4 regions of the Pseudomonas grandcourensis genome follow, and region 1 is predicted to be linked to each of the others. Evidence: predicted binding sites of a transcription regulator. Region 1 holds the regulator's gene; each other region holds the start of a gene.
The links. The regulator FliA, encoded in region 1, starts transcription of late flagellar genes. The targets are predictions, from matches to a motif close to CTAAAGTTTNNNNNNNNNNNGCCGNTAA.
Positions count from the first base shown of each region.

Region 2: a site for FliA is predicted at 3,042-3,069, ahead of motA (flagellar motor stator protein MotA). Genes of this name have one in related genera too.
Region 3: a site for FliA is predicted at 4,086-4,113, ahead of AABM52_RS03940 (methyl-accepting chemotaxis protein). Genes of this name have one in related genera too.
Region 4: a site for FliA is predicted at 4,453-4,480, ahead of AABM52_RS24625 (methyl-accepting chemotaxis protein). Genes of this name have one in related genera too.

Region 1 is NZ_CP150919.1:1,780,996-1,787,010, forward strand. It holds gene flhA (flagellar biosynthesis protein FlhA) at 1-1,572, shown strand, start outside; gene flhF (flagellar biosynthesis protein FlhF) at 1,584-2,912, shown strand; gene fleN (flagellar synthesis regulator FleN) at 3,029-3,859, shown strand; gene fliA (RNA polymerase sigma factor FliA) at 3,856-4,596, shown strand; gene AABM52_RS07870 (chemotaxis response regulator CheY) at 4,764-5,135, shown strand; gene AABM52_RS07875 (protein phosphatase CheZ) at 5,157-5,945, shown strand; gene AABM52_RS07880 (chemotaxis protein CheA) at 6,000-6,015, shown strand, end outside.
Region 2 is NZ_CP150919.1:598,556-604,570, forward strand. It holds gene asd (archaetidylserine decarboxylase) at 1-558, opposite strand, end outside; gene rhdA (thiosulfate sulfurtransferase) at 558-1,391, opposite strand; gene AABM52_RS02580 (HDOD domain-containing protein) at 1,433-2,971, opposite strand; gene motA (flagellar motor stator protein MotA) at 3,139-3,990, shown strand; gene motB (flagellar motor protein MotB) at 3,994-5,040, shown strand; gene AABM52_RS02595 (toll/interleukin-1 receptor domain-containing protein) at 5,092-5,583, opposite strand; gene AABM52_RS02600 (caspase family protein) at 5,583-6,015, opposite strand, start outside.
Region 3 is NZ_CP150919.1:911,292-917,306, reverse strand. It holds gene cra (catabolite repressor/activator) at 1-536, shown strand, start outside; gene AABM52_RS03950 (TatD family hydrolase) at 540-1,316, shown strand; gene AABM52_RS03945 (hypothetical protein) at 1,317-1,706, opposite strand; gene AABM52_RS03940 (methyl-accepting chemotaxis protein) at 1,964-3,994, opposite strand; gene ampE (regulatory signaling modulator protein AmpE) at 4,185-5,021, opposite strand; gene ampD (1,6-anhydro-N-acetylmuramyl-L-alanine amidase AmpD) at 5,018-5,578, opposite strand; gene nadC (carboxylating nicotinate-nucleotide diphosphorylase) at 5,831-6,015, shown strand, end outside.
Region 4 is NZ_CP150919.1:5,498,101-5,504,115, forward strand. It holds gene secA (preprotein translocase subunit SecA) at 1-2,077, opposite strand, end outside; gene AABM52_RS24615 (DciA family protein) at 2,385-2,840, shown strand; gene AABM52_RS24620 (helicase HerA-like domain-containing protein) at 2,960-4,438, opposite strand; gene AABM52_RS24625 (methyl-accepting chemotaxis protein) at 4,627-6,015, shown strand, end outside.

The DNA of each region.
Region 1 (6,015 bases):
GAAGTGGCCCAGGAAGCCGAGTTCTACGGTTCCATGGACGGTGCCAGCAAATTCGTTCGTGGCGACGCCATCGCCGGCCTGTTGATCCTGTTCATCAACCTGATCGGCGGCATGGCGGTCGGGATCTTCCAGCACAACATGAACTTTGCCGACGCCGGCAAGGTGTACGCGCTGTTGACCATCGGTGACGGTTTGGTGGCGCAATTGCCATCACTGTTGTTATCGACAGCTGCAGCGATCATGGTGACCCGAGCTTCCGGTTCGGAAGACATGGGCAAGCAAATCAATCGCCAGATGTTCGCCTCGCCCAAGGCGCTGGCGGTGGCGGCGGGGTTGATGGCGGTCATGGGGCTGGTGCCCGGCATGCCGCACTTCTCGTTCCTGAGCATGGCGGCCCTGGCGGCCGGTGGCGCTTACCTGTTCTGGAAAAAGCAGAACGTCGCCAAGGTTCAGGCCCTGCAAGAGGTCAAGCGCCAGCAGGAACTGCTGCCGTCGCCGGCCCGCGCCCAGGAAACCAAGGAGCTTGGCTGGGATGACGTGACGCCGATCGACATGATCGGCCTGGAAGTGGGTTATCGCCTGATTCCGCTGGTGGACCGCAACCAGGGCGGCCAGTTGCTGGCGCGGATCAAGGGTGTGCGCAAGAAGCTGTCCCAGGATCTGGGCTTCCTGATGCCGACCGTGCATATCCGCGACAACCTCGACCTGGCGCCAAGCGCCTATCGCCTGACCCTCATGGGGGTGATCCTGGCCGAGGCGGAGATCTACCCGGATCGCGAGCTGGCGATCAATCCGGGGCAGGTCTACGGCACGCTCAACGGCATTACCGCCAAAGATCCGGCTTTCGGCCTGGAGGCGGTCTGGATCGAAATCAGCCAGCGCGCCCAGGCGCAATCCCTCGGTTATACGGTGGTCGATGCCAGTACAGTAGTGGCTACCCACTTGAACCAGATACTCTACAAGCATTCCAGTGAACTGATCGGTCACGAAGAAGTGCAGCAACTCATGCAATTGCTGGCCAAAAGTTCGCCAAAACTGGCCGAAGAGCTGGTGCCGGGTGTGGTTTCGCTGTCGCAACTGCTCAAGGTGCTGCAAGCGCTGCTGGCCGAACAAGTGCCTGTGCGCGATATCCGCAGCATTGCCGAGGCGATCGCCAACAATGCCGCCAAGAGTCAAGATACCGCCGCGCTGGTGGCTGCCGTGCGGGTTGGCGTATCCCGCGCAATCGTCCAAAGCATTGTAGGCACTGAGTCGGAGCTGCCAGTCATCACGCTGGAGCCAAGGTTGGAACAGATATTGCTCAATAGTCTGCAGAAGGCAGGACAAGGCTCGGAAGAGGGCGTTCTGCTGGAGCCAAGCATGGCTGAGAAGCTGCAACGTTCTTTGATCGACGCGGCGCAGCGTCAGGAGATGCAAGGTCAGCCGGTGATTCTGCTGGTGGCTGGTCCGGTTCGCGCGATGCTCTCGCGATTTGGCCGGCTCGCAGTCCCGGGTTTGCATGTGTTGGCTTACCAGGAAATCCCTGACAACAAGCAAGTGACCATCGTTGCGACAGTAGGGCCCAACGGCTGAGGTAGTGGTTTATGCAAGTTAAGCGTTTTTTCGCCGCCGATATGCGTCAGGCCATGAAGCTGGTTCGCGACGAGCTGGGCGCTGATGCGGCCATTATTGGCAACCGCCGGATCGCCGGGGGTGTCGAGCTGACGGCTGCGCTGGATTACAAGCTGTCGGCGCTGGCGCCGCGGGTTCCGAACATGGAGCTCGAAGACGAGCTGCGCAAGACTCAGTCGCGGATCGTCACCGCCCAGGCCGAATTGAGCCTGCGTGGCGATGGCGAGAGCGACAATGCCACCAATCGCCAGTTGTTCGCCGGCTTGCCGTTGACCGCCGCCGAGCCGCTGATCGAGCCGACCTACGCCGAACCCCGTCGCCCCGCGCCGGCCGCTGCGCCAACGTCCGGTGGCGTGGATCCACGTGCGTTCGACTCGATGCGTTTCGAACTCAACAGCCTGCGCGAACTGATGGAAGTCCAGTTGGGCTCCCTGGCCTGGAATCAGCTGCAAGGCAGCCGTCCGGACCAGGCCAACCTCTGGCGTCGCCTGCAACGCATCGGCCTGTCCGGTCCGCTGTCGCGTGACCTGCTGGCGATGATCACCGATATCGAAGAGCCTCGTCAGGCCTGGCGCATGTTGCTGGCGCACCTGGCGCGCATGATCGTTACTCCGGAAGTCGAGCCGCTGGAAGAGGGCGGTGTGATCGCCATGGTCGGCCCTGCCGGCATGGGCAAGACCACCACCCTGGCCAAGCTGGCCGCCCGTTACGTGCTCAAGTATGGCGCGCAGAACATTGCGCTGGTGAGCATGGACAGCTTCCGCATCGGTGCCCAGGAGCAGCTCAAGACCCTGGGGCGCATTCTCAATGTGCCGGTGACCCACGTCGATCCGGGCCAGTCCCTGGTGCAGGCCCTGGAGCCATTGCTGCGCAAACGCGTGGTGCTGATCGATACTGCCGGCCTGCAGGCCAGCGATCCGGCCCTGCGCATGCAGCTCGAAAGCCTGGCCGGTCGTGGCATCCGCTCGAAAAATTATCTGGTCCTGGCAACCACCAGCCAGAAACAGGTTCTAACGGCCGCTTATCACAGTTACAAGCGTTGTGGGCTCGCAGGCTGCATCCTGACTAAACTGGATGAAACGGCAAGTCTGGGCGAGGTGTTGAGCCTTGCCATCAGTCATGAACTGCCGGTGGCTTACCTGACCGATGGCCCGCGGATCCCGGATGATTTGCATCTGCCGCGTCGTCACCAGTTGGTCAGCCGCGCCGTGAGCGTGCAAATGCAGGAAGAACCCAGCGAAGAAGCCATGGCTGACATGTTCGCTGACATCTACCACAGCCCGACCAAGCAGGTTGGCTGAGGTAAAAATGAACAGTTTTTGTACCTACATCGATGGTCTGCCATGCATTGTTCCGTTTGTGAACGCGCAGCCAGTAATGTGGCCTCCGTCTATGCAAGACAAGGTAAAGAAATAACATGGGCAGCATGCATCCCGTACAGGTGATCGCGGTGACCGGCGGCAAAGGTGGCGTCGGGAAAACTAATGTGTCAGTGAACTTGTCCCTGGCTTTGGCCGAGCTTGGCCGGCGCGTCATGCTGTTGGACGCCGACCTGGGACTGGCGAACGTCGACGTTCTGCTGGGCCTGACACCCAAACGTACCCTGGCCGACGTGATCGAAGGCCGCTGCGAACTGCGCGATGTACTGCTGCAGGGACCCGGCGGCATCCGTATCGTTCCGGCCGCATCCGGCACTCAGAGCATGGTGCATCTGAGCCCCGCGCAACACGCCGGCCTGATCCAGGCCTTCAGTGATATCGGCGACAACCTCGACGTATTGGTGATCGACACCGCTGCGGGCATTGGTGAGTCGGTAGTCAGTTTCGTCCGTGCAGCCCAGGAAGTGCTGCTGGTGGTGTGCGACGAGCCGACCTCGATCACCGATGCCTACGCCTTGATCAAGTTGCTGAACCGCGACTACGGCATGAACCGCTTCCGCGTCCTGGCCAATATGGCCCAGAGCCCGCAGGAAGGACGCAACCTGTTCGCCAAGTTGACCAAGGTCACGGATCGCTTCCTCGACGTCGCCCTACAATACGTCGGTGCGGTGCCTTACGACGAAAGCGTGCGCAAGGCCGTGCAGAAGCAACGCGCCGTCTACGAGGCCTTCCCGCGTTCCAAGTGCTCGCTGGCGTTCAAGGCCATCGCGCAGAAGGTCGATACCTGGCCGCTGCCTGCCAACCCGCGCGGGCACCTGGAGTTTTTCGTCGAGCGGCTCGTGCAGCAGACAGCAGGACCTGTTCTATGACAGCCAGCGGCTACAACCTCTACAAGAAGTCGGCACGTGATGCGCAGTACGAGCTGATCGAGCGTTACGCGCCGCTGGTTAAACGCATTGCCTACCACTTGCTGGCGCGTTTGCCGGCCAGTGTCCAGGTCGAAGACCTGATCCAGGCCGGGATGATCGGCCTGCTTGAAGTGTCGACCAAATATGACGCCAGCAAAGGCGCCAGTTTCGAGACGTACGCGGGCATACGAATCCGCGGCGCCATGCTCGATGAAGTGCGCAAGGGGGATTGGGCGCCACGTTCGGTTCACCGCAATACGCGCATGGTCAGCGATGCCATTCGCTCGATTGAAGCTAAAACCGGCCGTGACGCTAAAGATCACGAAGTTGCGGCCGAACTCCAATTGAGTCTCGACGATTACTACGGGATTTTGAACGACACCCTGGGCAGCCGGCTGTTCAGTTTCGACGACCTGTTGCAGGACGGCGAACATGAAGGGCTGCACGAGGATGGCGCGAGTGCTCATCTCGAGCCGTCACGCGACCTGGAGGATGAACGCTTCCAGGCTGCGCTGGCGGATGCGATTGCCAATTTGCCGGAGCGTGAGCGACTGGTGTTGGCGCTGTACTACGACGAAGAGTTGAACCTCAAGGAAATCGGTGAGGTCCTGGGGGTCAGCGAATCGCGGGTCAGCCAGTTACACAGCCAGTGCGCGGCCCGTTTGCGGGGGCGTTTGGGGGAGTGGCGAGCGCGCTGAAGGCAGTGTGGGGACACTGCGAACGAGGCTGGTGTGGTGTTGAACTGCGCCGGTCGCGATCTGTTGTGCTCCAGACAGTCATTGAGTGCTTTGCCGGATTGATTGAAATGGCGCGTCCAGGTGCTGGGCGCGTTTAAGACTGCTTGGAGGTCGAATTGGACAAGAACATGAAAATCCTCATCGTTGATGACTTCTCAACGATGCGGCGGATCATCAAGAACCTGCTGCGTGACCTTGGGTTCACCAACACCGTCGAGGCCGACGATGGCACTACCGCCATTCCGGTGCTCAACAGCGGAAGCATCGACTTTCTGGTAACGGACTGGAACATGCCTGGCATGACCGGTATCGATCTGCTGCGCCACGTGCGTGCCGATGAAAAGCTCAAGCACCTGCCGGTACTGATGGTGACCGCTGAAGCCAAGCGCGAGCAGATCATCGAAGCGGCCCAGGCCGGCGTTAACGGCTATGTGGTCAAGCCCTTCACGGCCCAGGCGTTGAAAGAAAAAATCGAGAAGATTTTCGAACGCATCGGTTGATGAGTGCGCCACGGGGGAGCTATGGGCAATAACGAAACTTCATTGGGCGATTTTGAATCGACCCTGAAAAAACACGCCGTCGAATTGGTCGCGAGCCTTGAAAAGGGCAAGTTCGGCGACGCGGTGCAATTGATCCATGAGCTCAACCAGACCCGTGACCGCGGCCTGTATCAGGAAGTGGGCAAGCTCACTCGCGAACTGCATAGCGCGATCGTCAATTTCCAGATTGACCCGCACATGCCGCAAGCCGAAGAAGTGTCGCAGATCACCGACGCCACCGAGCGTCTGGGGTATGTGGTCAAGCTGACCGAGGCCGCGGCCAACCGCACCATGGATCTGGTGGAAAGTGCCACGCCGCTGGTCAATGGCCTGGCCGATGAAGCCAAGGTGTTGAGCGCGGACTGGGGGCGTTTCATGCGTCGCGAAGTCGGCGCCGAAGAGTTTCGTGAACTGGCCCGGCGGGTCGACGGGTTCCTGACGCGCAGCGTCACGGACAATCGCGCGGTGTCGGGCAACCTCAACGACATCCTGCTCGCCCAGGATTACCAGGACCTCACGGGCCAGGTGATCAAGCGTGTGACCCAGTTGGTCACCGAAGTTGAAAGCAACCTGCTCAAGCTCGTGCTGATGGCCAGTCAGGTGGACCGCTTTGCGGGCATCGAACATGACCGTGAAGCGATGCTTGCTGAAAAAGATCCACAAAAACATCTCTCTCAGGGTGAAGGTCCGCAGATTCATGCCGATAAAAGAGAAGACGTTGTGTCCGGTCAGGACGATGTGGACGATTTGTTATCCAGCCTGGGATTTTAGAGTTTTAGAATTTTAGGTTTTTTGGGTTTTTAGACCTGTAGGAGCACCCCCTTAATGAGCTTCGGCGCCG
Region 2 (6,015 bases), 1.2 Mb from region 1:
CGCCACGCGCTCGTTGCGGGCGAACAGTTCCGGAACGTTTTCAGCGGTGGTCTGGTTGACCGAGAACAGACGGCCCGGGATGTAGACCATCTCGCGCAGGGTGCCGGCCAGCGGCATGTGCACGCGGTGGTAGTCCTTCGGCGACAGGTAGATGGTCGCGAAATCGCCACCCATGAACGGCGCAGCGTTTGCCGCATCGCCACCCAACAATTCCAGCACGCTGAAGCTGTGGCCCTTGGCCTGGAATACGCGGCCGTGCTCGATCGGGCCGAGCTGGCTGATTGCACCGTCGGCGGGGCTGAGGATCGCGCCCGGGGTCTCGTCCAGCGGACGGGCACCGTCTTTCAATGCGCGGGTGAAGAATGCGTTGAAGTGCTCGTAGGCGGTCAGGTCTTCGACCAGCGCCTGGGACATGTCCACCTGATAACGTTTGGCGAACCAGGCGGTAAAGGCATTCTTGAACCAGCGCACGCGGCATTCGGCGATGCAGCCGGCCAGTCGCGAGAGCAGGTTGTGGGGCAGCAGGTACTGGCCGAGGAGAAACAGACGCTTGTTCATTAACGGTCCTTAAAATCTTGAATTTCTACCGGGGTATCGGGATGGTTGCCCCATTCGCCCCAGGAGCCGGCGTAGCCCTTGACCCGCGGATAACCGAGAGCCTTGGCCACCAGATAGGTGAAGCCAGACCGATGGTGGGTCTGGCAGTGGGTAATCACTTCTTTGTCTTTGCTGATCCCGAGTTGTTCGAGGATCTGCGGCATGTCGGTGCGAATGCGCAACTGGCGTGCCCGATCCATGCCGGCGGTCCATTCGAAATTGACTGCGCCGGGAATGTGGCCGCCCTTGGCTGCCAGGACTTTTTCGCCGGAGTACTCCAGCGGCCCGCGTGCGTCCCAGATTGCCAGGTCGGCGGCGCCGAGGCGGCTTTGCAGGTATTCGCGGGTGGCGGTGGGTTCATCGTGCAAGGTCAGTGGAACCGGGCCGCCCACGGGTGGCGGGATCTGGATCGACATGGGCAAGCCTTCTGCCAGCCAGGCCGTCAGGCCGCCGTCGACATAGTGGTACTTGTTGTGGCCGATGACATCCAGCAGCCAGATGAAGCGCCCGGCCCAACCGCCGCCTTCGTCGTCATACACCACGTAGACCGCATCGGGATTGTGTCCCAGCTCACCAAACAGCGCTTCGAGTGCTGCCTGCGGGGGCATCAGCCCCGGGGCGGGGGCCTGGCCGAGCTGCGTGCGCTTCGGATCGACAAAGCGCGCGCCGGGAATGTGCCCTTCGGCGTAGCGGGCGGGACTGGTCAAGTCCACCAGAATCAGTTCGCGGGCGTCGAGGCGAGGGAGCAAGTCGCTCGGCTCGATCACCAGCGGCAAGCCAGAGAAGTCAGACATGTGAGGTCTCCAGAGCACAAAAGGGAGGATTGTAACGCAGCTTATTGGCCTCGGTGGCTAAAGCTGTGCAGGGCTTTCTCGATGCACTGCGCGGTTTTGCCGAAGGCCTGTACGGAAATTTCAGAAAACGGCCCGCCGCCTTGATCCGCTACGACGATCATGATCACCCGGCCATTGTTGACCAGCGAACGCAGCAGCAGGTGTTCACCGCTGAACTGTGAGCGCAGGCTGTTGGGCAGCAGAGCCGAGAATTGCGCGTTGTTGGCTGGCGTCAGGCGCACCTGGGCCTGTTGCGCCAGCAGACGTTGCAACACGTTGCTCTGGCTGACCACGAAGTTCAACCCGGCCGCTTCCTTCGGCAGGCCGGCCGTCTGGTGCACGCGCAGGTTGGCGTGGGTACGGTCGGCCATCAGGATCATGACCCGACGCATGCCGCAGGCCACGAGGGCGTCCCTGGCGGCGATGGTCAAGTGCATGGCGTTGGTGAAGCGACTCGGCTCGACCAGCAGTTCGGCGCATTGCTTGCGCCACTTCGCCAGGTCTTCGGCGGTGGGTGGCGCTGCCGGCAGCAAGCCTGCGTGGACACGGTTCATGCCCCACGGCCAGATCAGCGACTCGGCGGGGTGCCAGAGGTCGGGCATGGCATGTTGGCGTGCGCTGTTGGCGGCTTGCTGGTGCAGTTGTTGCTGTAGCTCGTCCATTGGCATTTGCAGGTAAAGGCTGGTCAGGTACTGCCAGCGCTCACTGTGGGGGCTGTCCCAGGCATGTTGCGCCGACAGCGCCAGCCCGTTGGCCAGCAGCACCGTATTGGCCGGCTGATTGAGCCAGCGGCGCAGGGTCGGATCGTCATCGAGGCGGTTCTGCTGGCGCAGTGGATGCTCGCTGTCACGGGCAATGCGCAGGACTTTCACCAGCTCCCGCTGTTCGGTGAGTAACAGGCGATAGCCCTGCTGCACCCAGATCGGCAAGCGCCAGACCTCCACCAGCGCCTGGCCGATATCCAGCAGGCGTGCGCCAAACAGTTGCTGCTCGACTTTGCGTGCCGACTCGCCTTTATGAATGACCCGCAGCTCCCAGTCTTCGAGCAGTTTTGGATGGGTCAGCGCTAGCGGCCACAGCGGCGAAAGAAACAGCAGGCTGCCCCAGTGGATGTCCTGCCACAGGCGCGCCAGGCGACTGGCAAAAAAACCGTTGGCCTGTTGCGTGGCGTGCTGGCTGATCATCTGCAACTGACGCAGGGCTTTGGGGATCTCGGACTGGGGTTCGGCGGGCAGGCGGGCGAGCAGTTCTTCGGTGCGCTTCAGACCGAGGCGATTGATCGCAACCTCAAGGTTTTCCGCCGGTTCGGTCATGCCGCCATGGGTATGCCGGTTGGCTTCGCGAATCACGCTCAAGGCCAGGGCCGGACTGCCTTGCATGAGGTCGGCGATATCGCGCAGCGAGCTGCGATTGTCGCCGATGGCCTTGCAAACCAGGTCGTGGCTGGCTTGCGGAACCGGCAGGCGCACGCCATCGAGAAGCTTGACCCAGCCTTCGAGCGTGGTCGGTTTCGGGGTTGGGACGTTCGTTTCGTTAACCATGGTGGGAGGCGATCATCGTCAACATTACCTATGCCCGCAAGGGGTCAAATTAGCTTTTCGCCTGAACTGGCTATAGTCTGGCGCAGTTTTGCCGATAAGTAGAAGAAGAGATTTTTTAACTTCCGAATATGACCTTGAACCCGACTCAGTAAGTGCTCTCCTAACCTATGGCTAAAATTATCGGCATCATCGTCGTATTCGCGAGCGTGCTCGGCGGATACGTGCTTTCCCATGGCAAGATTGCCGCCCTGATCCAGCCTTTCGAGGTCATGATCATCGGCGGCGCGGCCCTCGGCGCCTTCTTGCAGGCCAACCCCGGCTACATGACGATGCACGTGCTCAAGAAGTCCCTGAGCATGTTCAGTTCGCGTTTCAACCACGGCTTCTACCTTGAAGTGCTGGGCCTGATCTACGAGATCCTCAACAAGAGCCGCCGCGAAGGCATGATGGCCATCGAAGGCGACATCGAAGATGCCGCCGCGAGCCCGATCTTCGCCAAGTACCCGACCGTTCTCAAGGACGAGCGCATGACCGCGTTCATCTGCGATTACCTGCGCATCATGTCCTCCGGCAACATGGCTCCCCACGAGCTGGAAGGCCTGTTCGACATGGAACTGTTCAGCCTCAAGGAAGACCTGGAGCATCCATCCCACGCGGTCAACGGCATCGCCGACGCCATGCCCGGTTTCGGTATCGTCGCGGCGGTACTGGGGATCGTGGTGACCATGGCTTCGCTGGGTGAAGGCGACCAGAAGTCCATCGGCCTGCACGTGGGTGCGGCACTGGTCGGTACCTTCTTCGGTATTCTCGCCGCCTACGGCTTCTTCGGCCCGCTGGCCCATTCCCTGGCCCACGATGCCAAGGAAGAGCTGAACGTCTACGAAGCCATCAAGGCCTCGCTGGTGGCGTCGGCTTCCGGCATGCCGCCATCGCTGGCCGTGGAGTTCGGGCGCAAGGTGCTGTACCCGGCGCACCGCCCAAGCTTCGCCGAGCTGGAACAAGCGGTTCGCGGTCGATAAGCCATGGAAAACAATCAGCCGATAATCATCAAGCGCGTCAAGCGCTATGCGGGCGGGCATCACGGGGGCGCCTGGAAAATCGCCTTCGCCGACTTCGCCACGGCGATGATGGCGTTCTTCCTGGTGTTGTGGCTGCTGTCCACCGCCACGCCGGAACAGAAGATCGCCATCGCCGGTTACTTCAAGGACCCGATCGGCTTTTCCGAAAGCGGCACGCCCTACATCATCGATCTGGGCGGCACGCCGACCCTGGCGCCGGAAAACACCCTCAACCCCGAGGTAAAGTCCCAGCCGCAGCCGGACAAGGTCACCGTTGATACCGACCAGGTCGAAGGCATGGCCGAGCAGGTCGAAAAAGAGCGTCTCGAGTTGTTGCTGCAAGAACTGCAGAACAAGGTCGAAGAAAACCCGCAGATGCAGAAGTTCAAGGATCAGATCCTGTTCGAAATCACGCCAGACGGCTTGCGCATCCAGATCATGGACGCGGAAAACCGCCCGATGTTCGACTCAGGCTCAGCTCGCTTGAAGCCGTATTTCGAAGACATCCTGCTGGCCATGGCCGACACCATCAAGGCGGTGCCGAACAAGATCAGCATCAGCGGCCACACCGATGCCAAGCCATACACCGGCACCGGTGATTTCGGTAACTGGGAGCTTTCGGCCAACCGTGCCAACGCCGCACGGCGTGCTTTGGTGGCGGGCAGCTATCCGGATGCACAGGTGGCGCGTGTGGTCGGTTATGCCTCGTCGGCCCTGTTCGATCGCGAGCATCCGTTCAACCCGGTGAACCGTCGTATCGACATCGTGGTGCTGACGAAGAAAGCCCAGCGTGCGATCGAAGGTTCGCAAGGGGCAGAGCCAGTTCCTGATGCGCCGCAAGGTTCGGCTGCTCCGCAAGCCACACCGGCTGCACCGGTCGACCCGAACGCGTTGCCGGCAGACAAGGAACCGCTGCCGGCTCACGAGCTTCGTGAACGTCTGAACCTGTTTGATGACCCGGCACCGAAACCGGGTGAGCCAGCCAAACCGGCTGAACCGCCCAAGCAGTGACCGACAAAAAAGCCGACAGCGATGTCGGCTTTTTTGTCGGCGTTTTCTGTATTAAAAGCCGCGGATGACTCGGGACTTGAGGTCGGCGTGAAAGCGATCCGCATTGGACTTGTTGACGCTGCGCACCGACTCGCTACCGGTCACCGAATCCAGTGACATCGAGCGCTTGAGCGTCGACTCGTTGCGATAGGCATCAATAAAGAACTCGATGTCCCTGTCGTTGGTCAGCTTCGGCCATTTATCGAGGTACAGCGGCAACTCTGTGGGGCCGGTCTTGAACGAGCAGATGCGTCGGTTGGTGATGGTCGCCTCGCCGATTTCGAACGGCACCCACCAGGACAGCGCGGTTTTCTCCGACACCACTGCCAGCAGGTGCGTGCATTCGCTGATGTTGCGGGTGATCACCCCGGTGATGTCATCGGTGGTCTGGGATTCAGCATCCAGTACGTCGAGGTAGGTCTTGATGTTGGCCTGCATCAGGCGCGCGTTGATGTTGATCGCGTAGGCGCGGTCCATGTGGCGGTAGCTGATAAACACTGGCATCAGAAATGTCCCTTGATCGCGAGTTCGCGGTAATAGGCGCCGAGGGCGGTGAGGCGGCAGCCGGTGGCGTGGATGGCGGCGTAGTACATGTGTTCGGCGTCCACCGGTTCGACCAGGCTGTGGCGGTTGCACTTTTGCAACTGCGCGAAGACCTCGCCCTGTTCCGGGTTGAACTCGGGTTCGGTGGGCTCAAAGCTGGGGGCGAGGGGGTACACCGACTCCGCTTCGGCGAACCATTCGGGGAGTTTGCGCAGGATCTCCTTGGGGATCAGCGGCGACACTTCGCGCAGGGAAATGAACTGCGAGACGTTGGTCTTGAACACCGGACGCTGTTCCCAGGCATCGAGGGCGTTGTCGACAAACGAATAAAGGCTGCCGGGGGTGATCTTGCCCAAGATGTTCGCTGCTCCGCCGTGCAGGGCCTGGAGCAAC
Region 3 (6,015 bases), 870 kb from region 1:
AGCATTTCTGCTCGGTGATCAGTGACGACCGCGAGGCCAGCCTGCAACTGACCCGCAGCCTGCTCGATCCCTTGCCTAAACAGATCGCACTGATCGGCGCCCGCCCGGAGCTGAGCATCAGCCAGGAACGTTGCGCCGGCTTCAAAGAGGCGCTCGCCGGGTTCAACGGTGAGGTGCTGATCGAAGAAGGCGAGTCCTTCAGCCGTGAGTGCGGCAAACAACTGATGGAAGAGTTGCTGCAGCGTCTGGGCCATTTACCCGATGCCCTGGTGACCACATCCTACGTGTTGCTTCAGGGCGTGTTCGATGCGCTGCACGACTTCCCGCTGAAAAACCGCCCGCTACGCCTCGGCACGTTCGGCGACACCCAGTTGCTGGACTTCCTGCCGCTGCCGGTCAACGCCATGGCCCAGCAACACCAGCTGATCGCCGACAAGGCCCTTGCGCTGGCCCTGGCAGCCATCGAGCAGTCGGATTACCGGCCCGGCGTGCAGGCCATCCCGCGCACGTTCAAGCAGCGTATTCGCCAGGACTGAACCGTGGAGCTGATCGACACCCACACCCATCTGGATTTTCCGGACTTCGACGCCGACCGCCAGGCGTTGCTGGCCGAAAGCCGCGCCCTCGGGGTGCGGCGGATCGTGGTGCTGGGGGTTTATCAGGCCAATTGGCAGCGGGTCTGGGAGCTGGTGCAGAGTGATCCCGACCTGCACGCCGCGTTCGGATTGCACCCGGTGTACCTGGACGATCATCGCCCGCAACACCTGAGCGAACTCGCTGACTGGCTGACCCGTCTGGCCGGCCATCGGCAACTGTGCGCAGTCGGCGAGATCGGCCTGGATTACTTCATCGAAACCCTGGACCGCGACCGCCAGCAGGCATTGTTCGACGCACAGCTGCAACTGGCGGCTGACTTCAATCTTCCAGCACTGATCCACGTGCGGCGTAGCCATGCGGCGGTGATTGCCACGCTCAAACGCTTCAAGCTCAAACGGGCCGGCATCATCCACGCCTTTGCCGGCAGCCAGGAAGAAGCGCGGGAATACATCAAGCTCGGTTTCAAACTCGGCCTTGGTGGCGCCCCGACCTGGCCGCAGGCGCTGCGCATGCACCGCGTGCTCGGCGAACTGCCACTGGATTCGGTGGTGCTGGAAACCGACTCGCCCGACATGGCCCCAGCCATGTTCCCCGGCCAACGCAACAGCCCGGCACACCTGCCGGCGATCTGCGCGGCATTGGCGCAATGGATGGCGATCAGCCCGGAACGACTGGCGGCTGCCAGCACCGCCAACAGCTGCGAAGTGTTCGGCTGGTAATCAGTCGGCGTGAGCCCTGGCAGCTTCCAGGATCAGCGTCAGGTGCTGGCGTCGGCGGAAGTAACGGACCACCGCGAAATACACGAATATGGCGATCAGCGAAGCATTCAACTGTTCGATGACGCTGAGCATCCCCACCCACTCCATCACCAACGCCACCAGCAAGGCGATGCAGACCATCATCCGCAGGCTGGCGCGCAACAGCGAAAAAGAGTCGAGCGACTTGAAGCGCCTGAATTGTTCCGGACAACGTAACTGAACGTGTTTCTGGCAGTGGGCACAGGCAAACGCCTCATTGATCGCAATGGCGTTGAGTTGCCAGGGTTGAAGCAGCAATGTGCGCTGACAATGCGCACAGCGTCCCTGGACTCCTGATGTTGCAACAGACATAACCAAGTTCCTCCATGAAGTAAGCCGCGTAACTCTTCCTTGATTGACATTCAAAATCCAGCGCACGGAAAGAATCAGGAGGATTCTCACCGGGAAAAGGAAAAAGTATTACGAAACTTTCCGACAGTACACCAAAACGTGGGAGTGGGCTTGCCCGCGAACACGGCGGCACATTCAACATCGATGTGACTGAAAGATCGCTATCGTCGGATCGCCGCCCGGAGCAAGCTCGCTCCTACAGGTTCCCGAGCGGTCTTTCAGACCCGGAATGCACTGATCAACTGCTTCAACTCCACGACCTGGGCCGACAACGCCCGGCTGGCATCTTCGGTCTGATGTGCACCTTCAGCGGTGCGCTCGCCGGCGCGGTTGATCTCGACGATGTTCTGGTCGATGTCATGAGCTACGGCGGTTTGTTGCTCTACAGCGGCGGCAATCTGCTGGTTCTGGTCGACGATCATGCCCACCGCTCCCAGGATGTTTTCCAGCGCCCGCTGGACCTTCTCCGACTGCCCCACCGTACCGCTGGCCATTTCATGGCTGGTGCCCATGGCCTTGACCGCCGCGCCGACACCACCATGGAGCCTGGCGATCATCTGCTCGATTTCTTCGGTCGACTGCTGGGTTCGTTTGGCCAGGGTCCGGACTTCGTCGGCTACCACGGCGAAACCACGGCCCTGCTCACCGGCCCGTGCTGCCTCGATGGCGGCATTGAGCGCCAGCAGGTTGGTCTGCTCGGCGATGCTCTTGATCACTTCGAGCACGCGGCTGATGGACTGGCTGTCGCTGGCCAGTTGGTTGATCACCAGCACCGATTGATCGATCTCGCTGGCCAGCGCGGCAATGCTGCCTTGCTGCGACTCCACCAGACCGCGACCATTGATGGTCTCATCGTTGACACTGTGGGCACTGCTGACCGCCGCGGCGGCACTGCGCGCGACCTCCTGGGAAGTGGCCGACATCTGGTTCATCGCCGTGGCCACTTGTTCGATCTGCGTGCGCTGCCCGGCGACGGCCTGGTTGCTTTGCGCGGAAACGCTTTCCACTTGCCCGGCCTGACGCTCGACTTCACTGACGGTCTGCCCCACCCGCTCGATCAGGTCATGGATCTTTTTCACGGTGCCGTTGAACACCTCGCCCAACTCCCCCAACTCATCGCGGCTGTGGGCGCTGAAGGTCACGGTCATGTCGCCGGCCGCCACCTTGTCCATCACCCCCCCCAGGCGTTTGAGGGTGGTGCGGGTCGAGGCATAGAAACCGCCGTAGAGGTAGAATATCAGTACAAACACCACTGACAACGCCACGGCCTGCAAGATCATGTGCGTACGATTCTGGTCCAGGCGTTGCTGCAACTGCGGGCCGAGGTACTTCAGGGTCGCTTCATTGAGTTGGTAAGTCTGGTCCATCAGGGCAGTGACCTGATCGTAAAAACCCTGCCACGGCGCGTCGAGGGTATCGGCCATGACCACTTGCTCTTCGAACAGCTCGCTGGCTTTTTTCAAGGATGCCCGGCTGCTATCGGCCTGAGTCGCCAGGTTATCGCGTGCGGCTTTGCTGGAACCCACGGCATCCTGCAACTTCAGGCCATACTCGGCCTGGAGCTTTTCAATCTGCGCCAGCAATTCATCGAAACGGGTACTCGACGCCGAGTTGATGAACCCCTGCCCCAACGAGTAAGACCCCATTGCCCGACCTTCGCCCAGGATCTGGGTGACCCTTGGCGTGACGAGGGTGACGAGTTCGCTCAACTGGCGCATGTCGTTCTGGTTGTCGCGACTGAGACCGGACTGGCTGGTGATGAGCTGGCTGAAAATCTGCGCGCTGCCCACCAGTTTGCCGATCAAGGCACTTTTGCTTTGCAGGGAGTTTTCCGTTTGCTGGGCCTTGAACGCGGCGATCATTTCATCGCGCTTGCCATCAAACACCGCGACCTGCTCCGGGTCGCTGGTCATCGCCGTCAGCCCTTGCAGGCGAGTCAGAATATTCTGTTCGAGGGCGCTGATCTTCGATTCGACATTGCCGGCCTTGCCGGATTGGCCGAGGCTGACATTGATCTGCACCAGGTTGTTCAGGGTTTCCAGATCGCGCCGTAACGTCAGGCTACTGCCCAACAGGTCGAGACTTTGCAGTTCGATCCGCGTGCCCTGGAATTCGCGATAGGAGTCACGCACCAGATAGAAGTTGGTCACCAGCATCGGCACCAGGAACAGTACGCTGATCAGGCTGAACTTCATGCCGAAGCTCAGGCGGTTCATCAGTGCGACAGCGGGATAGAGCAAGCTCTTCACTGGATGTCTCCCTTCAATTTCTTATTTTTTTTATTGGCAGGCGCAGACAGACAGCAGATAGCCACTATTCGGCGCTATCTCTGTATAACTTAAATCGGCAGGAGGTTTTGTAACTTAAGGTTAACGACAGGGCGAAGCACTTCGGACTAGTGATCGCCCCGTGGCTAAGGGGCTTGCTCTGAATGCGGTGCTAATGCAGCACCGTCCACAACGCAAACCCGGCATACCAGAGCACCGCCGCACGCAGCAGCAGCGCCCAGATGCGGTCCAGATTGTTGATACCTTCCGCGCCCGTCACCGGTGCCGGAATTTCACCGGCCACCAGCCCGACTTTCACGATCAATTGCGCAGCGCTGATGTTCCAGTTCAGCAGTTCATGCAGCATGACCCGACTGACCGCGACAAAATTGCCGACCAAAGCAAGGCTCGCCGCCAGCAGACGCACCGGCAACCAGTCGAAGGCGTGACGCAGTTGCCCGGCGCGCTCGACCACCGCCGGGTTTTTCCCGTGCTCTTCGGCCAGCGCCAGCAGTCGATAACTCAGCGCCGCGACCGGACCCAACAGGAAGTACCAGAAAATCACCGCGAAAAAGCTCTGGTAGGCCTCCCACAGCAAATGCCCTTCGACCTGCTCCAGCAGCTGCTCGCCACTGTCTGCGCAGATATCCAGGTCGCGCTTGGCGACATGGGCCGCCGCTTGCAGGTCCTCCCGACGCCAGGCATCGCGGAACGGCCCGAGATCGCCCAGCAGATCACCGCGCCCCAGGCTGTAGATCACCACCAGCAAATGGATCGGCAGCGCCAGCAACCCGTAGGCCACCGGCTCGATGACAACCAGCAGCAAACCCAGCAACGCCACCGGCAACAAGACCACTACCGACAACACCAGCCATGGCCGCTCCGAAAGTCGCGGACTGGCCTCAAGCTTGTTCAGCTCGTGTGTCCAGCCATTGTCACGCTGAACCCGATGGCGCAGGGCCGAGAACTTCTCGATCCACACCGCCAACAGCAACACCAGAAAACTCATCGTCCTTCCTCTTGTGCCAGGGCGGCACGATAGCGTGCCCAGTCGAACGCCGGCCCTGGATCGGTTTTGCGCCCCGGTGCAATGTCGCTGTGCCCGCAGATGCGCTCGGTGGTGATTGCCGTGAACGCCTGCTGCAACTGGCGGGTCAGGGCTGTCAACGCGCGGTATTGCGCGTCGGTGAACGGCAGATCATCCGTGCCTTCAAGCTCGATACCCACGGAAAAATCGTTACAGGTTTCTCGCCCCTCGAAGCACGAGACACCCGCATGCCACGCACGCTCAAGACATGAAACAAACTGGGTGACGGTACCGTCTCGCTCGATCAGAAAGTGCGCCGACACCCGCAAATCCGCGATCCCTTCAAAATAGGGATGTTCGGTGACATCCAGACGATTCTGGAAAAATTCCTGCACCTTGCCGGTGGCGAACTGCGCCGGAGGCAGGCTGATGTTGTGGATCACCAGCAGGGAGATTTCGTCTGTGGGGCGCGCATTGAAGTTGGGTGAGGGGCAGACCTGCACACCCTGAATCCAACCGCTCGCGGGGTCCAACTGCATACCGATTCCTTCAACGTCGACTGTATTGGCACAGTATGCCGCGATAATCCCCCGGGGCGCGATCACTTGCCGTATTTGAGGCGCTGGAGGTTGCCGATCTCAAACAGGCGCTTGCTCGGAATCGACGATCAACGCCGACAACGGCAGAGAATCGACCAAATGCAGGCGCCAGCGCCAACGTAACGCTCTGATGCCTTGGGTTGGTCCGTGCCATGGCCCTATAATCGAGCCACTTTGTTTGTGGAGTCCGTTATGCCGAATCTACGTCTCGCCGATCTGACCGCCGAAATCGAAGCCAACGTGCGCCGTGCGTTGCGTGAAGACATTGGCAGCGGCGACATCACCGCTCAGTTGATCCCGGCCGAACGCCTGGCCAAAGCCACCATCATTACCCGCGATGCGGCCGTCATCAGCGGCACCGCCTGGGTAGATAACGT
Region 4 (6,015 bases), 3.0 Mb from region 1:
GAATGTGCGCGCTGACGGTGGCGTTGAGCACGTCCTGACGGAAGTCAGCGATGGTCTCACCGATGTTGTCGGCGGCCAGCAACGTGTTACGCATGTGATAGATCACTTTACGCTGTTCGTTGTTGACGTCGTCGAACTCGAGCAGTTGCTTGCGAATGTCGAAGTTGCGGCCTTCAACCTTGCGCTGGGCCTTTTCGATGGCGTTGGTCACCATGCGGTGCTCGATCGCTTCGCCAGGCTGCATGCCCAGGGCCTTCATGAAGTTCTTCACCCGGTCAGAGGCGAAGATGCGCATCAGGCTGTCTTCCAGCGACAGATAGAAGCGGCTGGAACCGGCATCGCCCTGACGACCGGCACGACCACGCAGCTGGTTGTCGATACGACGCGATTCGTGACGCTCGGAGGCAATCACCTGCAAACCGCCCGACTCGAGCACTTGCTGGTGACGTTTCTGCCAGTCGGCCTTGATCTGGGCAATCTGCTCAGGGGTCGGGTCTTCCAGGGAAGCGACTTCCACTTCCCAGTTACCGCCCAACAGGATATCGGTACCACGACCGGCCATGTTGGTGGCGATGGTCAGTGCGCCCGGGCGACCGGCCTGGGCAATGATCTCGGCTTCCTTTTCGTGGAACTTGGCGTTCAGGACCTTGTGTTCGATGCCTTCCTTCACGAGCAGGCTGGACATGTGCTCGGAGGTTTCGATGGTGGCGGTACCGACCAGAACCGGACGGCCCGCGGCCATGCTTTCCTTGATGTCGGCCACGATTGCCGCGTATTTCTCGTCGGCGGTCAGGAACACCAGGTCGTTGTAGTCTTTACGGGCCAGCGGCTTGTTCGGCGGAATCACCATGACCTGCAGGCCATAGATCTGGTGGAACTCGAACGCTTCGGTGTCGGCCGTACCGGTCATGCCGGACAGCTTGTTGTACAGACGGAAGTAGTTCTGGAAGGTGGTCGACGCCAGCGTTTGGCTTTCGGCCTGGATGTTCAGGTTTTCCTTGGCTTCGATGGCCTGGTGCAGGCCTTCGGACAAGCGACGGCCCGGCATGGTACGGCCGGTGTGCTCGTCGACCAGTACGACCTGACCGTCCTGCACGATGTATTCGACGTTGCGATGGAACAGCTTGTGTGCGCGCAGACCGGCGTAGACGTGAGTCAGCAGGCTCAGGTTGTGCGCCGAGTACAGGCTCTCGCCTTCAGCCAGCAGGCCGATGCGGGTGAGTGTTTCTTCGACGAACTGGTGACCGGCTTCGTTGAGTTCGACCTGGCGGGTCTTCTCGTCGACGGTGTAGTGGCCGGCCTTGGTGACTTCGCCTTCCACTTCTTCGACGTGCAACTCAAGCGTCGGGATCAGTTTGTTGACCTCGATGTACAGCTTGGAGCTGTCTTCGGCCTGACCGGAAATGATCAGCGGGGTACGGGCTTCGTCGATGAGGATGGAGTCGACTTCGTCGATCACGGCAAAATTGAGTTCACGCTGGAATTTTTCTTCCATGCTGAACGCCATGTTGTCGCGCAGGTAATCGAAACCGAATTCGTTGTTGGTGCCGTAAGTGATGTCGGCAGCGTAGGCCGCGCGCTTCTCTTCCGGTGGCTGGAATGGCGTAACCACGCCGACCGTCATGCCGAGGAATTCATACAGCGGGCGCATCCAGTTGGCGTCACGGCGGGCCAGGTAGTCGTTCACCGTTACAACGTGCACGCCTTTGCCGGACAGCGCGTTGAGGTAAACGCCCAGTGTTGCCACCAGGGTCTTGCCTTCACCGGTACGCATTTCCGCGATCATGCCTTCATGCAAGGTCATGCCGCCGATCAGCTGGACATCGAAGTGGCGCATGCCCATGACACGCTTGCCGGCTTCACGGGCGACCGCGAAGGCTTCTGGCAGCAGTTTGTCGAGGGATTCCCCTTTGGCGATGCGGGCCTTGAACTCGCTGGTCTTGGCACGCAATTGATCGTCCGAAAGGGCCACCATTTGCTCTTCGAAGGCATTGACGAGTTGCACCGTCTTGAGCATGCGTTTGACTTCACGCTCGTTCTTGCTTCCAAAAAGTTTCTTTAACAAAGGCGCAAACATATCGGCAGGATCTTCCACACTAAAGGGATGGAGGGCGGCCCCGTGAGTCGCCCGTGCAGCCCTCATGGCCGCATGCGAACGAGCATTCTACCCGGAAACGATGGAGAGGAAAGTGGCGATATTCCACGATGCTGGCACAGCGCTTTGACGGGGCTCACTTAAAATAAGGGCGTTTTGCTCAACTTCAAGCCGTTCAAGGCAGAAGTTAGTTGTTGATTTAATGGGCAAAGCACCCACAAAAGCAATGGGCGGGTGCATTCGGTGCTTTCTGCTACCATGGCGGCTCTGTTACTTCAGGTGTCTGATCATGGCATTTCGCCCACTTACGGCCAAAGTACCTGCCGTTCTACTACGCGAAGCCAAGCCGCTGAAGGCCATTCTCGGCCACGCTCAACGCCTGGGTCATCTGCAACGTTTGCTCGAAAGCCAATTGCAACCCGCCGCTCGCGAGCATTGCCACGTGGCTTCCTGGCGTGAAGGCAGTTTGTTGCTGATTGTCACCGACGGTCATTGGGCAACCCGCCTGCGCTACCAGCAGAAGCGCCTGCAACGGCAACTGCAGATGTTCGACGAGTTCGCCAATCTGACCCGGATCCTGTTCAAAGTTCAACCGCCGACCGTTCAGCAAGGTGCGGCCGGGCATACCATGGATTTGTCCAACGACGCGGCAGCGACCATCCAGGCCACGGCCGACGGGATCAGCGACCCGAATTTGCGGGCCGCGCTGGAGCGGTTGGCGGCGCACGCCAAAACCAAAACCTGACACAGAACCCATGTGGGAGCGGGCTTGCTCGCGATATCGGTATGACATTCAACATATAGGTTGACTGATATGCCGCCATCGCGAGCAAGCTCGCTCCCACATTTGATTGAGTCCGCTCGCTATCGGCGTTTGCTGCCGCCCAGTAATGAGCCCATCAAGCCGCGCACCAACTGTCGGCCAATCTGGTTCGCCGCCTGTTGCATCGCCGATTTCAGCGCCTTCCCTGCCGCTGTGCCAAGGAACTCTCCGGCCTGCTCGGTGAAACTCGGCTCCTGTTTGCCCTGCTCCGCTTCGGGCTCAGGTGCCAGCCCCTTGCGCCCCATAAGCACCTCATAGGCCGAGTCACGGTCTATCGGCTTGTCATAACGCCCTTTCAAAGGCGATCCGGCAATCAACGCCGTGCGCTCGGCATCGGTCAAAGGCCCGATCCGCGATTGCGGCGGTGCCACCAGAACCCGCTGAACCATTTCCGGCGTACCCTTTTCCTGCAGGGTGCCGACCAGCGCCTCACCGATCCCGAGCTCGGTCAACACCGACAACGCATCTAACGCCGGGTTCGGGCGGAAACCTTCGGCCACTGCGCGCAGGGACTTCTGCTCCTTGGCCGTGAACGCACGCAGACCGTGCTGGATGCGCAAGCCCAACTGCGCCAGCACATCATCCGGCAGGTCACCCGGCGACTGGGTGACGAAATACACGCCCACGCCTTTCGAACGAATCAGCCTCACGACCTGTTCCAGACGATCACGCAATGCCTGGGGCGTGCCGTTGAACAACAGGTGAGCCTCGTCGAAGAACAGCGCCAGCAGCGGTTTGTCGGCATCGCCACGCTCCGGCAACTGTTCGAACAGCTCGGCCAGCAGCCACAGCAGGAACGTCGCGTAGACTTTCGGCGCTTCATGTACCAGGCGGCTGGCATCCAGCAAATGAATGCGCCCACGGCCATCCGCAGTGGGCTGGAGGATGTCTTCGAGTTGCAGCGCCGGCTCGCCGAACAAGGCTTCGGCGCCCTGTTGCTCCAGGGTCGCCAGTCGTCGCAACAGTGCCTGGCTGGAGCCGGTGGTCATCAACGCCGCATCGTCGCCCAGCAACTGGGGGTTGTCCCGCAGGTGATTGAGCAACGCTTTCAGGTCCTTGAGATCGAGCAACAACAGGCCTTCACGGTCCGCCACCTTGAAAGCGGCGTACAGCGCCGACTGCTGACTGTCGCTCAGCTCCAGCAGGCTGCCCAGCAGCAGCGGCCCCATTTCACTCAAGGTTGTGCGTAAAGGATGACCGGACTGACCGTGTACGTCCCACAACGTCACCGGATAAGCCTGAGGCTTGTGGTTGAGCCAGGGCATGCCGGCAATCCGCTCGGCGATCTTGCCCTGGGGGTTGCCGGCGGCGCCAAGGCCGCACAGGTCACCCTTGATGTCGGCAGCGAACACCGCCACACCGGCATCGCTGAAGGCTTCGGCCAGTCGTTGCAAAGTGACGGTCTTGCCGGTGCCGGTCGCGCCCGCGATCAAACCGTGGCGGTTCGCCAGGCGCATGGCCTGGGCAATCGGCTGCCCTTCGAGATCTGCGCCGATAACGAGTTGCAATGAGTCAGGCATTTGGTCACCCATGATTAATCTTTGGTCCTACACGGCCGATAGAAATAACGACAAAGCAGTCAGACACGATCTGGTCGGAAATTTCCCTAAGGAGAGTCGGAAAATTCACTTGCTTTCAACCTTGCCCGTCGTGCGTCCCTTTATAAAAGCACGCGCTGGACATTAAGACCTTAGCGGAACCCCAAGCCATGAACAAAAATCTGCGTTTCAGCCATAAAATCCTGCTTGCCGCCGCCCTCATTGTGATTGCCGCCTTCGCCTCATTCACCCTGTACAACGACTATTTGCAGCGCAATGCCATCCGCGAAGACCTGGAAAATTATCTGCAGGAAATGGGCGGAGTTACCGCTAACAATATCCAGACCTGGTTGAACGGGCGCAGCCTGCTGATTGAAAACCTGTCACAAACTGTCGCGCTCAACCCCGATGCCGACAACGTTTCCAGCCTGCTTGTACAAAAAGCCGTCACCTCGACCTTCATGGGCGCCTACCTCGGCAACAAGGATGGCTCGTTCATCATTCGCCCGGACAGCAAGATGCCCGATGGCTATGACCCGCGTGCACGCCCTTGGTACAAGAGCGCGCAAGGCAGCAGCGGTTCGGCATTGACCGAGCCTTATATTGATCTGGCCTCCGGCCAGCTGGTGATTTCCATTGTCGACAGCGTTATCAAGGACGGCCAGAACATCGGCGTGGTCGGTGGCGACCTGAGCTTGCAGGTGATCGCCGACAGCCTTGGCACGCTGGATTTCGACGGCATGGGTTATGCCTTCCTGGTCAGCTCCGACGGCAAGATCCTGGTACATCCTGACAAAGCGCTGGCGATGAAGTCCCTCAAGGATGTCTACCCGCAAGACACGCCGGCCATCAGCAGCGCAATGAGCGAAATCCAGGTCGACGGCAAAACCCGCATCGTGACTTTCACCCCGATCAAAGGCTTGTCGTCGGTCAACTGGTACATCGGTGTGTCGGTCGACAAGGACAAAGCCTACTCGATGCTCAGCAAATTCCGCGCCTCGGCTGTCGTTGCGACCATCATTGCCGTGGCCATCATCATCGCCCTGCTCGGCATGCTGATTCGCATCCTGATCCAGCCGCTGCACGTCATGACCCGCGCCATGGCCGACATCGCCGACGGCGAAGGCGACCTGACCAAGCGCCTGACCATCCAGAACAATGACGAATTCGGCACCCTCGGTACCGCGTTCAACCGTTTCGTCGAGCGCATTCACGGCTCGATCCGCGAAGTGTCCTCGGCCACCGGGCAAGTCAATGAAGTGGCATTGCGCGTGGTGGCCGCTTCCAACTCGTCGATGTTCAACTCCGACCAGCAAGCCTCGCGCACCAGCAGCGTCGCGGCTGCCATCAACCAACTCGGCGCCGCCGCCCAGGAAATTGCCCGTAATGCCGCTCAGGCTTCGAACCAGGCCAGCGATGCCCGCAACCTGGCCGAAGACGGCCAGCAAGTGGTAGACCGCAGCATCGCGGCGATGAATCAACTGTCGAGCATGCTCAGCGCATCGAGTTCCAACATCGAATCGCTGAACAGCAAAACGGTGAACATCGGGCAGATTCTC